Candidatus Scalindua japonica: one gene and its partner. The protein of the gene in region 1 interacts with the protein of each later gene in a pairwise test. Links are inferred from orthologs where the notes say so. Each region holds a gene or a part of one and is shown in the gene's direction. Other genes may lie near its edges.

Region 1 (8,464 bases):
CGAGAAAATGATAAACACGGATATATCCAATCTACCACTTCTCTTTCAAAATGCAGATAATGACCCTGTCTGGGATGAATTAAATGACAAGTGTCTTGGATGCGGACGCTGTAACATTGTATGTCCTACCTGCTATTGCTTTGACGTATATGATTGCATGGAGTTATCTATGACATCGGGAGAAAGATGTCGCGAATGGGACGCATGTACTCTAAAGGATTTTGCAGTTGTATCTTCGGGAGAAAACTTCAGGTCAACAAGAGGACATAGATTAAGGCACAGATTTAATAGAAAGTTCAATTACTTAATGACAAAACATAATACCTCTTTCTGCGTTGGTTGCGGAAGGTGTTCAAAGACGTGCCCGGTCAATATTGACTTAGTAGAGACAGTGAATGCCGTAATTAAAAACAATAAAAACCATGAAACAGAATAATTCTATTTTTCTACCGGATATTGTAGAGGTGATAAGTACACGTCAGCTTACCGAGATGGAAAGATATATTGAGTTAAAAATAGATGACACCAGCGGGTTTACCTTTAATCCGGGACAGTTTGTCCAGCTTTCGGTTTTTGGTATCGGCGAAGCCCCTATATCAATATCATCTTCTCCTAATAATAAAGACGCTATTGGTTTGTGTGTGAGAAAAGCAGGAGATGTCACCTCTGCCATTCACAAATTGGAAAAAGGCTCGTATCTCGGCATGAGAGGCCCTCTGGGCAATGGATTCCCAGTAGAAGAGATCAAGGGCAAAGACCTTTTGTTTATAGCCGGCGGTCTGGGATTAGCACCTCTGCGCTCGCTAATTAACTATGTCCTTGAAAAGAGAGATGACTTTGCAAAGATAACTATTCTGTACGGTGCGAAGAATCCCGGAGAGATGTTGTTTACAGAAGAACTTGAGTTATGGAGAACAAGAGAAGATATAGAATTAAACATGACGGTTGATAAGCCGGATAAAGACTGGTCCGGTAAATCAGGGGTCATTACAAGACTTATTCCCCCTTTAACAGTATCACCTGCTAATACCTATGCACTGGTAGTCGGACCTCCGGTAATGTATAAATACGTCCTTCTCGAACTTCAGATAAAACAGATACCTGAAACCCAGATTATCATGTCATTAGAGAGACGTATGAAGTGCGGTGTAGGAAAATGCGGTCATTGTCAAATAAACGGAATGTATGTCTGCATTGAGGGTCCTGAGTTCAGCTACAATACATTAAAATTTCTTTCGGAGGCTATATGACAAAACCAAGAGTAGCTTTTTTCTCATTTTCAAGCTGTGAAGGCTGCCAATTGGTAGTGCTCACCATTGAAGAACATCTTCTTGAACTCGCCAGTTTGATCGACATTGTCTCTTTTAGAGAAGCGATGAGTGAAAGAAGTGAGAACTATGACATTGCATTTGTAGAAGGCAGTATCACAACAACCGAGGAAATTGAAAGGATCAAAAAAATACGAAATACCGCCAACGTCATTATAGCATTAGGTGCATGTGCTACAATTGGCGGCATTAATAGTCTGAAAAACCAATTTGAAATGGATAAGGTTAAAGAGATAGTATATGGTAAAATGGCGGGAAATTATGAGACTATCCCTACAAGACCAATTGAGGCGGTAATAAAGGTGGACTACAAGATACAGGGATGCCCGATCGACAAAGATGAATTTCTTGAAATAACCAAGGCAATTTTACAGGGGAAAAAACCCCGTACACCTGATTATCCGGTTTGCATTGAATGCCAGATGAGAGAAAATGTCTGCCTTTTTGAAAAAGGAATGGTCTGTATGGGACCGGTTGCAAAAGCAGGATGCAAGGCCATCTGTCCAACTTACAATGATGGTTGTGTTGGATGCCGTGGTCTTATTGACGACCCAAATATGTCATCGCATAAGAATCTTTTAAGTGAGCATGGATTAACTGTTGATGATGCTATTTCTCAATATATGTTGTTTGGGGGAAATAGTAGAGAGAAGTATGAATAATAAGAAACGTTACTATACAGAGTGTGGTAACAAGTAGTTAAGGGAGCTAAATTTTCATGCATGATTTTCACGTAGGTATTGAACACATAACGAGAGTCGAAGGACACGGAAATATAATAATCGACGTTAAGGAAGGAGAGATCAGAGAACTCCGGATGGATATCGTTGAGTCGCCGCGGTTTTTTGAGGCGATGGCGCTTGGCAGGTCTTATAAAGAAGTAGCACATATAACCTCACGCATCTGCGGCATTTGTGCTGTTACTCATACCACAACATCAATAAAGGCCATTGAATCCGCACTCGGTTTCAAACCATCGCAACATACAATACAGCTAAGGAAACTATTGCTTAATGCTGAATACATACAGAGCCATATTCTCCATGTTTATTTCCTGACAGCACCGGACTTCTTTAGAGTTGGCAGTGTATTTGGTATGGTAAAAGACAATAAAGAAGTTGTATTAAGAGGCATGCGAATTAAAACCATCGCAAATGAACTGTGTGCATTGGTCGGGGGCCGGCATATCCACCCTATTACGCTGAAAGTAGGCTGTTTCTCAAAAAGCCCTGATCTCAAATCTCTGGCCGAGTTTAAAAAGAAAATAGAGGGATCAAGGCAGGACATAGAAGAATCGATAGAATTCTTTAAAAACCTGGAGACACCTGAATATGAAAGAGAAACAGAGTATATTTCACTTACCAATCCTGACGAATATGCCCTTTATGACGGCAATATTAAATCCAGTGATAATAACGATGAAACAGAACCCGCGAACTATCTTGACAAAGTCAAAGAGTTTATAGTTCCGCACTCAACAGCAAAACACGCAAGGTCCAATAGAAAATCATATATGGTAGGAGCTCTTGCAAGAATTAACAACAACTATGAACAACTGCACCCAAAGGCCAAAGAAGCTGCTGAGGAGATGGGATTAAAACACCCCTGCTACAACCCTTATATGAATAATATTGCTCAGGTCGTAGAAACAGTACACTGTCTTGAAGACAGTGTCAGTATAATTGATGATCTTCTCTCAAGTAATCTGAAAGACGAGAAGGTAGAACTGGCAACTGAATCAGGGCATGGTGTAGGCGCTACAGAAGCACCCAGAGGTACATTGTACCATGAGCACAAAATAGATGATAATGGAAAGATTACCTATGCCAACTATATCATTCCAACCAGCCAGAACCTGGCAAATATAGAAAATGACTTAAGATCTCTTATTCCAAATATACTGGATCAGCCAAAGGATGATATAATTCTTGACATAGAGATGCTTGTAAGGGCTTATGACCCATGCATCTCATGTGCGACACATTTGATGAAGGTAAAATTTGTAAATGAATGATGAGAAGAGAATAGTAGTTATTGGAATAGGTAATCTATTACTCATGGATGAAGGTATCGGCATCCACACAATCAATGAATTAGAGAGATGTGTTCTTCACAGGAATGTCACAATATATGATGGAGGTACTGGAGGGTTCAAACTTATCGATCTCATGCAGGGAGCTGACAAAGTAATATTTATTGACGCAATTGAAACAGGCAAGTCTCCCGGGACTATTATCTCATTTAAATCAGAAGAGGTAAAATCACTCTACCGAAAGAAAAAATATTCGTTGCATGATACTGATATCCTGGAAGTAATAAAAATGACAGAATTCCTTGATAATCCCCCTGAAATACAAATAGTGGGTATTCAACCAAAGATAATTGATTACGGTACTATTCTTTCAAAAGAATTGTCTGATGCAATGCCTGATATAATTAATTCTGTACTTAAAGAAATTAAAGACGTTTGCCGTGCATCGTCTGTTTAGCAATTATCCTCCCATTCGAGAGGATTCCAGAGTATGTACTCCTCTCGAATGGGAGGAAGGAGCTGACATATATGAGAAATAAAAAAATACTGATAATTGATGATGATCCGGATATCGTTGAGGCGATGAGGATGCCCCTTGAGGCAAATGGTTATAACGTAATTTCTGCAAGTAGCGGTAAAGATGGACTGCAGAGAGCAAAAGAGGAAGTTCCTGATTTAATAATTCTTGACGTAATGATGGAGAACGATACAGCAGGGTTTCATGTGGCATATGAATTAAAGAGTGAAGAACCGGATTCCGAATATAAAGATTGCAGAAACATCCCGATACTGATGATAACTGCCATATCTCAAAAAAAGGGTATGAGCTTTTCACCTGACAATGATGATACCTTCTTGCCGGTTGATGGTTTTATCGAAAAGCCGGTCCAGCCAAAGGATCTGTTGGAACGAGCTGCAGAATATCTAGCAGTAAAAGAGTAGATTTGTCACGAGTTTACATTAAATCAGATTTATATATTCAGGGAGGCAAGTCTCCATGCCGCATAATATTCATTCACCGGAAAAATCCTCACAGGAAAAAGAGTTGGTTGAAAGCCTTTCAAGATTTATAAATCTTCGTTGGATTATGGCAGTTATGATATGCATCACCTCTGTATTTGCCAGATTTATCTTGAATATCAAACTGCCTCTTACATCAATACTCACTATTACGTTTTGCATTATGATGTTTACATTTGTCTGTTTCTATTTCCAGAAACAGGTAAAATCATATGAACGTTTTGCTAATATACAGATTTCTGTAGACTGGATAGCCCTGATATCCCTTGTACATTTCACAGGAGGTATTGAAAGCCCCGTAATCTTCTACTTTATATTTCATGTAATTATTGCGTCTATCCTGTTGTCAAAAAAGGAGTGCTATCTTCAGACTGGATTTGCAGTGTTATTAATAATCTCTCTTTCAATTCTGGAATATTTCCACATTCTCCCTCATATTCATATTAAAGAACTTTTCCCGGTTCCTGTTTATAATAATGGTCTTTATCTCCTGTCAGTAATATTCTTCAGTATTACGTCTTTATACATTTCCGCATACCTGGCAACATCTGTCAATAAGCGTCTAAGGAAGAGAGAGAATGAAATTATTTTCCTTAAAGATAGTATAACTGATGCATACAATAAGTTGGAACTGGTAGACAGAGAGAAGAGTGAATTCACATACAAAGTTACACACGAACTCAGATCTCCACTAAGCGCGATTCAGAGTCTATTAAAGTCAATCGAAGAGGGTTATGCCGGAGAGGTTCCACAAAAAGCCAGAGAGTTAATTGCCAGGTCTGAAAAAAGGACAGGTTTTCTATTAACGCTTGTTAATGATCTGCTTGATTTAGTTAGTGGGAAAAGAGAAAAACCGAGTGAAAAAGAGATAGGACCGGTAGATGTAAATGAGTCATTGCAGGGAACGCTCCATCTGATGCAGGAGAAGTCTAAGAATAAGGGTATAGAAATATCAATAAATTCCGATTTGAAACCTTCATACCTGAATGTAGACAGGGATGATCTGGATATTATCATGACAAATCTTATTGATAACGCAATAAAGTACACAGAAAGAGGAGGTAAAATAAATATTGACAGCAGAATGACAGGAAAAGAAATTATTGTTACAATATCTGATACTGGAATTGGCATACCTGAAGAGGACTTAGATAAGATCTTTGATGAGTTTTATAGAGCTGAAAATGCAAAGGATATTGAGCATGACGGTACGGGATTAGGACTTCCGATAGTCAATAGTCTTGTCAAAAGATATGGCGGCGATATTGATGCGCAGAGTACATTAGAAAAAGGAACAACCTTCACTGTTTCGTTTTCTGTTAATGATCAGCATTAGCACAGATATGCATATACTTAAGGAATATTATTACACTGCTATATTTAGTCAGTAGCGTCCGGTTAGGTTTTTACAAACACCGTTTTTTGTCATACCCGAATTCCTTTATCGGGTATCCAGGTGGTTCGTTCAATCTGGATTCCCGCTTAAAGCATACGGGAATGACAGTATTGGAGCAATAAATTGCTATAAACAAAAACCTAACCGGACGCTACTGATATTTAGTAAAGTTAATAAAATATTATTATAATCTATCTGCTTTTTATGGTATTGTAAGTTAAAATTAATTCTGATTAAAAAAAGTTATTTATTATCCATTACGCCATGACATATTTAATTACCGCAAAAGAAGTGGAGTCCGTGTTGACATATCCACTCTCCCTAAAAACAGTTGAGACCGCGTTCAAAGCTTTCGGCCAGGGCAAAACTTGCCAACCACCAAAATCATACCTGATATTCAAAGATGGTGACTTGCGCTCGATGCCGGCATACATTAACACTACAAGTATGAAGATAGCCGGAATTAAATCGGTTAATGTCCATCCTGATAATCACAATAAGTTTGGCTTACCAACAGTCATGGCTACTATTCTACTGACAGACCCAAAGAATGGGTTTAATATCGCAGTATTAGACGGTACGCACATTACAAACATGCGTACAGGCGCCTCAGGCGGTGTCGCTACAAAGTACCTATCTAGAAAGGACAGCAAAGTTATGGCCTTGATTGGTGCAGGAGCACAGGCTTATACTCAATTGCACCATATCATGCTAACAAGAAAACTTAAAGAAGTACGTGTATACTCACGTTCCAATGAGTCTATGGACAGGTTCTGTAAGAAGATGTCAAAGGTATACCCCAGGGTTTCATTTCTCACTGAGCCTGACGGCAAAAAAGCGTGCCGTGGAGCGGACATTGTTACTGCTACTACACCCGTGAGAAAACCGATTATCAGGAAATCATGGATTGGTCCGGGTACACACATTAATGGTATTGGCGCTGATGCCAAAGGAAAACAGGAACTGGAAACAGCCCTGACTAAATCCTGTAAGATTGTTATAGACGAATGGCAGCAGGCATCACACTCCGGAGAAATTAATGCTCCCATTTCCAGGGGCAAATTAAATAAAAAAGACATTTATGCAGAAATTGGAGAGATTATTGCCGGTAAGAAAAAAGGCAGAACATCAGATGATGAAATAACCTTATTTGATTCAACCGGATTAGCTATCCAGGATATTTCTACAGCGTACGTTGTGTATAATGCGCTTATGAAGAAACAGAAGAGACCAAAGAGTATTAATATGTTCTAAAAGAATATATTTTATTGGTAATAAACACATCAAGAATTGAAGAGAAGACAATGAATCACAAAAGAGTTCTCTTGTTTTATACTCCGGCTATTTTTTCAGCATTCCTGCTTCTCGGTATCTTATTTACAAATGAAACGGGAGCCTATAATAATGATTCTACCTTCGGTGGGGTAATTGCCGGAACTTATCTATTGACAGAGGCTGATGATGGAGGTTCCCGGTTTGTAACAATCACTTCGGATGGCTGCTGGTTTGGCATTCATTCATATCAGTTAGACAAGAAATTCAGCAACCAACAGGGTGTATGGAAGAAGACAGGAAAAAGAGAAATTACCGCCAGAACACTTAATTTTTCACTCCTGCAGGATGATGTCGGATCGTCGCGATTCACCTTCACCGTAGAGTTCGATAAAACATATCAGCGAGTATCCGGTGAGTTTTCCGGCAAGCTGTTCCCTGCCGGAGTAGACCCTCTTGACCCTTTAGCAATCCCGATCAAGACCTTTAGTAATACATTTGCCGGTAAGCGACTGATAATTACAGAGGACTGAACATTTAGAAAAAATTCATAAAACTACTTCCTCTTGATCAATAACACAGCGAAAGATAAGTGTAAAAACACAGACAAGTAAAATGCTGCTTTTTCCATACCACCCAGCATCTATTAAATCATGACAATCGTCTGAACACCCTTTTAACTTAACGATTACCGGCATAGCTGGGGGTTTTCTGTACCGATTAATTAATTAATTACAATAATACAAAAAAAATGTTATTCTTGAGAATGAATGGTACTATGTGAATATGTTTAAATTAAATTGATGTCATGTGTTACGCAATACCCGGAAACGTAAAGAATATTACAGGGAATCTGATTACTGTAGATTATTTTGGTGAGGAGAGGAAGGCCAGGAATGACTTCTATGACCTCCAGGTGGGTGATTATGTATACGCGCAAGGTGGATTTGTAGTAGAGAAAATAGATGAAAAACTTGCTGAGGAGATACTGGAGACATGGAAGGAGCTGTTCTTTGAGCTTAAGAAGACAGACGTACGGCTATCTAAACTGTATAATGACAAACCTGACCTGGATAAGGATTTTCTGAAGGTTATTGATAAAGCAACATATGGCAAATTAATATCTCGTAAAGAGGCGTTAAGATTACTTTTGTGCGAAGACCCAGATGAAATAGATCTGTTGCACAAATCAGCCAACTTTATACGTCAAAAGTTTTTGGACAATGCATGCTGTGTTCACGGGATTATTGAGTTTTCAAACACATGTGTTTGTAAATGTACATACTGCGGCATTAATTCTGAAAACTCGACACTTAAACGTTACAGCCTTGACACTGGAGAAATTCTTGAAGTAGTTGCGGACGCTGTAAAACGTTTTGGCTTTAAGGGACTCGTCTTGCAATCGGGTGAGGACAC
Region 2 (5,781 bases), on another replicon or contig:
TCGCTGGTCGTTTGCGAAGTATCCGGATTATCAGGATAAGTCTCATCAAATAATCTATAAGGATGTTAAACTTTCCTGTACTGTGCCTGAGAACTTTTCAGACTCAAAGCATAGAATCAGAATTGTCCAGAATAAAAGTGGAAAAAAGACAATTACCTATATTAAGGATGAAAAGGTAATTAGTACCAATGAATGGGAACTTGACAAAAGTTATGATATTGTTGATTCAGAGTTGAGCATCAGGATTGCAAAGTTTTTCCCATCACATAGTTTAAAAAAGATGGTTGTTAAAAGGGTTGGCGGACATGAGGGCCATAACCATGGTCCTGGTGAACATGTCGGAAACCCTGCTGTTTTAATAGAGATGGAAGGGCCGAGAGGGAAGGTTGCTGAGTGGGTCTTTGCACATACTCCTCCACATTGGTATCCCGATAACAACTTTGCTGTATTGTATGAAAAATCCGGTATGGAGGTTAAAGATTATAAAAGTATACTGAGAGTTGTGGAAAACGGCCAAACTATGGTGACAAAGACTATTGAAGTCAACAACCCTCTGAAGTATAAAGGTTTTGTTTTCTACCAGTCCAGTTATGACCCGGAGGGGGAGAGATACACTGGCCTTCAGGTTACAAAAAACCCAGGTATTATAGTGGTGTATGCCGGATTTATTCTTTTGTGTCTGGGGATAGTATTTATCTTCTATATAAAGCCTTTCCTGAGAAGGAAATTGAATAAAGGGAAAAAGATAGAAGAGTATTATTCTGAAGAAGAGATGTTAGCGGAACATATTGAGTAAACCCTGATTTTATAAATTTATATTATACTAATTATAATTTTATTTCATATTCCCTGTTAAAAGATTTTTTGTTGGTGGGTGAAAATCATAAAATATGATTTCGTAGAAAATAGTGTTGAATTGTTAATTTTTTAATATATGATTAATAAATAATGATTATTGTTTAGTAAAATATAGAAGAGAGGTTTATTATGCTGAGTTTAACATTCTATGTGTATATTGCAGCTATAGTTGCTTATATCGTCAGGGAAGTCTGGAGAGCGAAAACTATACGTTGGATCGCTTTTGGCATTTTTGCCAGTGGTTTTATATTAAATACAATTGTAGTCCTGAACAGATGGGCCGAAGCAAATCATGCCCCAATGTCTGATAAATATGAATCATTTGTTTTTTTTGCATGGAGTATAGCGCTTGTTTATCTGATATTTGAACTTGTTACTATCTTTATTGTCAAAGTCCATGAATCCCGTATTGGGATTATTGGTGCATTGCAAGGTGTTCTGGCGGCATGGATGATCTGCTCTGCGCTTGGTATTGATAATTCAATAAAGGAGTTACCCCCTGCTCTGCAAAGTAACTGGCTGGTCACTCATGTAATATGTTATTTCCTCTCTTATTCAGCGTTGAGTATGTCTTTCTCAGCTGCGATAGTTCATTTAATACGTAAAGCTTTTGTTTCTGACAAACCAAAAGAAGCTGATGCAGGAAGCCATATAAAGAAAGACTATAGTTTTGACAAACTCGCCTATATTGCAGTTTCTATAGGATTTCCTTTTTTAACTATAGGATTGATTACCGGTTCGATCTGGGCAAAAGGGGCATGGGGTACATATTGGGGATGGGACCCTAAAGAGATCTGGTCTCTCATCAGCTGGCTTGTTTATCTTACTTATATGCATCTACCATTGATGTTGCCTAAAACAAGTATTAAGAAATCATTCAGACCTATATTGCTTTCAATTATCCTCCTGATCGCCTTTCCAATAGTTCTGTTTACCTTTATGGGGCTACATAAGCTTCCAAGTTCTGCGGATAGTGACCACATATATGCGGAATAAAACTTAAATTACTAATGCATGTTTTAGTAAAAATTCTATCAGATCCTTCAGTTGCATACTTAGATGTGCTGAAGGGTCTGAATTAAATATCTCCTCTTATTTCACTCCTTCTACACAGATAAACGGTTTGTTAAAATTGTAAAAATTATATTTACAATTTGTGAGAAATAACTATATTCTAGGTTTTAGCTGTGCAAGTTCCGAAAAAATATCGTATATCTTTCAATGTTGATCGTACTTTCAACCTCTGTAAGACAGACCTACTGTCAGACATACAAAATAGTAGCAATTCTACTGCGACCATATGGAGTAAATTAATGGAAATTACCAGGTTGCATATCGTTATCGAAGGAATAGTTCAGGGTGTCTTCTTCAGGGCCAGTACAAAAGGAGAGTCTGAGAAGCTGGGTCTTACCGGTTGGGTAAAAAATTGTCCAGACGGAAGAGTCGAAGCCGTTTTTGAAGGAGATATTGATAAGATTGACAGGATAATAGAGTGGTGTAAGAATGGGCCTCCGGGAGCAGTGGTCAGAAATGTGGAAACGGTCTGGGAACAGGCAACCGGTCAGTATGATACATTTTCTATAAGGTATTAAAATACTTCGTGTAATTAGTGAAATTCGTGTACCTTCATGATTAACATAAATGCTGTTAAAGACGGAATCGTTGTATCAGTAAAGGTACAGCCAAACGCAAGTAAGGAGAGAGTTGTAGGGGAGTATGCTGATCAGATAAAAATTGCTGTTACTGTTGCACCAGAGAAGGGAAAGGCGAATAAAGCGGTAGTTAAAGTACTTTCACAGTGGCTTGGTATAAAAAACTCAGATATACAGATAATTTCAGGTGAAACATCAAGAGATAAAAAAGTATTTATAAGAAATATTAATGAAGAGGATTTTAGCAGGATTAAAATATGAGTTATAAAGATACGATAAATTTACCAAAAACAAAGTTTTCCATGAAAGGGAACCTTGTTCAAAGAGAGCCTGAATTCCTGAAAAAATGGGAAAAAGAGGGCCTCTACGCACAAATTCGGAAAGCTAAAGAGGGTGCGGACAAATTTATTTTACATGATGGACCACCGTATCCTACTGGTGATCTTCACATTGGGACCGGATTAAACAAGATATTAAAAGATATAATTACCAGATTCTATACAATGAAAGGTTATGACACTCCCTATATACCCGGCTGGGACTGTCATGGCTTACCAATTGAACACAGAGTGTTACAGGAACTGGGAACAAAAGCGAAAGGTATGGAAAAACTTGAGATTCGCAAAAAATGCAAGAAATATGCTGAAAAATTTGTGAAAGTACAAATGAATCAGTTTAAGGCACTGGGAGTTTCCGGTGATTGGGACTCCGCATACCTGACATTTACTCCTCAATATGAAGCGGGAATCATTGAAGTGTTTGGCAGGCTGGTGGAGAAAGGATACGTTTATAGGAGCCTGAAACCCATTCACTGGTGTATGCGCTGTGAGACTGCTCTTGCCGAGGCAGAGTTGGAATATCAGGACCAGACCAGTCCTTCAATCTACGTTAACTTTAAATTAATAGAAGTGCCCAAAAATCTTTTTCCGGGAATGGGGGGAGAAGATATTCATATGTTGATATGGACTACTACTCCATGGACATTACCGGCAAACCTGGCTATCGCGGTACATCCGGAATGTCAATACACAGCAATACGATACATAAATCCGAAAACACAAAAAAGACAGGTTTCAATACTGGCAGAAGACCTGGTGAACTCCGTCATGAAACTGAGAGAAATAGAGGGATATGAGAGACTGGGTTGTGTCAAAGGCAGCGCGCTGGAAGGCTTGAAATATCAACATAAGATTATGAAGCGGGAAGGGTCTGTTGTTCTCGCGAATTACGTAACTCTTACTGATGGTACCGGTTGTGTGCATACCGCTCCCGGACACGGTCAGGACGATTACCAGACGGGTTTGAAATATAACCTGCCGATAGTAAGTCCTGTTGACGCAACTGGCGTTTTTACGCAAGAAGCCGGAGATTTTGTAGGGCTGAATATATATGACGCTAACAAATCAATCACTGAAAAACTTGATGAATTGGGTCTTCTGTTCCATATGGATAAGATCGGTCACTCATATCCTCACTGCTGGCGTTGCAGGAAACCGGTAATTTTCAGGGCAACAGAACAGTGGTTTGTGGGTATTGACCATCATGACCTCAGAACAAACGCTTTGGATCAGATAAAGAATTCAAATTGGATTCCGTCATGGGGTGAGGTTCGACTCTCAAATATGATAAAAGACCGCCCGGATTGGTGTATATCTCGTCAACGTTCCTGGGGGGTGCCGATACCGGCTTTCTATTGTACTCATTGTGAAGAGACACTTTTAGACGTGAATGTTGTTAATCATGTTCGTGACATGTTTCTTCAACATGGCGCGGATAGCTGGTTTTACAAAGAGACGAATGAGTTTCTGCCGGAAGGTACAAAGTGTCAGAAATGTGGTTCTACCAATTTTGAAAAAGAGAACGACATATTTGATGTTTGGTTCGAGTCCGGTTCCAGTCATCACTCTGTGTTGAACAAACGTGACGCATTATCCTTCCCGGCTGACATCTATCTTGAGGGAAGTGATCAGCATCGCGGATGGTTTCAACTCTCACTACTTCTTTCTGTTGCCGCGTGGGGGACTGCTCCATTCAAAACGGTACTGACTCACGGTTTTGTAGTGGACGAACACGGTAAGAAGATGTCTAAATCGCTGGGGAACTTTGTATCGGTGGGAGATGCCTTGAAACAACTGGGTGGCGATATTGTAAGGCTGTGGACTGCTTCGATGGAGTACCGGAATGAAATGCACGCTTCACCTGAAATAATTTTAAAAACTTCAGATCCCTACAGGCGGATCAGAAATACTTTCAGATATATTCTGGGCAACTTATCCGATTTTGATCCTGAAAATGATTCGGTAGAGTACGCGCAAATGCCGGAGATTGACCGTTGGGCGCTGCACAAGACTGATGAACTCATTACCTCTGTGACGTCCGCGTATGAGTCTTTCCAGTTCCACCGCGTCTATCACAATATCCTCAACTTTTGTGTGGTAGAGATGAGTTCATTCTATTTTGATATTATGAAGGACCGGCTATATACTTTTTCAAAGAGTTCTGTTGAAAGGCGTGCAACACAGACTGTTCTTCATAAGATAAATTCAGTGTTAGTTAGGCTTATTGCTCCAATTCTTGTGTATACTTCCGAAGAGGTGTGGATGGAGATCAATCCGGGTGGCAGTAGTGTTCACCTGTCAGAATGGCCTGTTGCTGTTGAGCAACACAAAGATATAACCCTTAACGATAAATGGGAAAAGATTATCAAGATCAAAACAGATGTAGCAAGAGAACTTGAAAAAATGAGAGTGGCCAGGCAGATCGGCAGTTCCCTTGAGGCTGCGGTTGATCTTTATTCTGAAGATTCCGGATTACTTAATTTGTTAAAAGAATACGAGCATGATTTTGCAATGATCTTTATCGTTTCAGAAGTAAATATAAGCAATTCACCCCTTGACTCTGGAAATAATGGAGAAATATTTGATACACTCTCTATTAAAACACGGGTTTCAGATAGCGGTAAATGTGACAGATGCTGGAACTTCCGCAAAGAAGTTGGCAAGATAGAAAAATACCCGACACTGTGTAATCGATGTGCAGAGGTTATTGCAGAAGTTGAGGTTAAAAAATAATCAATTAACAGTCTCTGTAGTGGTTTATTTATCAAAATAATGTTTGTCAACGCCAGATTGGACCCACACATCTAATTTGTGAATCTGTATGAAGAGTTGCGTGTGGTATTACATTTTTCATATTGCTAAAATGTACTTATAAACCGATTCAGGTTTAAGCGTAAGCCCTCGATAATCGCATATCTGGTTAACTCAGATTT

Evidence for each region. Proteins that work in one complex are often made in the same cells at the same time.
Region 2: the proteins of SCALIN_RS04035 (region 1) and ileS interact in binary tests that used the Escherichia coli proteins (3 or more experiments, as listed by UniProt). The link is inferred for Candidatus Scalindua japonica from one-to-one orthologs.

Annotation. Positions count from the first base shown.
Region 1 is NZ_BAOS01000004.1:390,404-398,867, forward strand. What follows is about bases 2,077-5,075. They hold SCALIN_RS04035 (HyaD/HybD family hydrogenase maturation endopeptidase), read left to right. Parts: upstream 2,077-3,334; coding sequence 3,335-3,817; downstream 3,818-5,075. Other genes in these bases: SCALIN_RS04030 (Ni/Fe hydrogenase subunit alpha), read left to right, coding at 2,077-3,342; SCALIN_RS04040 (response regulator transcription factor), read left to right, coding at 3,889-4,302; SCALIN_RS04045 (sensor histidine kinase), read left to right, coding at 4,358-5,075. In the rest of the region: SCALIN_RS04015 (4Fe-4S dicluster domain-containing protein), read left to right, coding at 1-436; SCALIN_RS04020 (FAD/NAD(P)-binding protein), read left to right, coding at 423-1,250; SCALIN_RS04025 (NADH-quinone oxidoreductase subunit B family protein), read left to right, coding at 1,247-1,990; more of SCALIN_RS04030, read left to right, coding at 2,047-2,076; more of SCALIN_RS04045, read left to right, coding at 5,076-5,716; SCALIN_RS04050 (ornithine cyclodeaminase family protein), read left to right, coding at 6,041-7,030; SCALIN_RS04055 (hypothetical protein), read left to right, coding at 7,081-7,581; [FeFe] hydrogenase H-cluster radical SAM maturase HydE, read left to right, coding at 7,857-8,464.
Region 2 is NZ_BAOS01000003.1:99,413-105,193, forward strand. What follows is about bases 2,386-5,781. They hold ileS (isoleucine--tRNA ligase), read left to right. Parts: upstream 2,386-2,767; coding sequence 2,768-5,581; downstream 5,582-5,781. Other genes in these bases: SCALIN_RS01865 (acylphosphatase), read left to right, coding at 2,386-2,450; SCALIN_RS01870 (DUF167 domain-containing protein), read left to right, coding at 2,487-2,771. Also shown: SCALIN_RS01855 (cytochrome c biogenesis ResB family protein), read left to right, coding at 1-796; cytochrome c biogenesis protein CcsA, read left to right, coding at 988-1,854; more of SCALIN_RS01865, read left to right, coding at 2,172-2,385. UniProt on the Escherichia coli protein: Catalyzes the attachment of isoleucine to tRNA(Ile). As IleRS can inadvertently accommodate and process structurally similar amino acids such as valine, to avoid such errors it has two additional distinct tRNA(Ile)-dependent editing activities.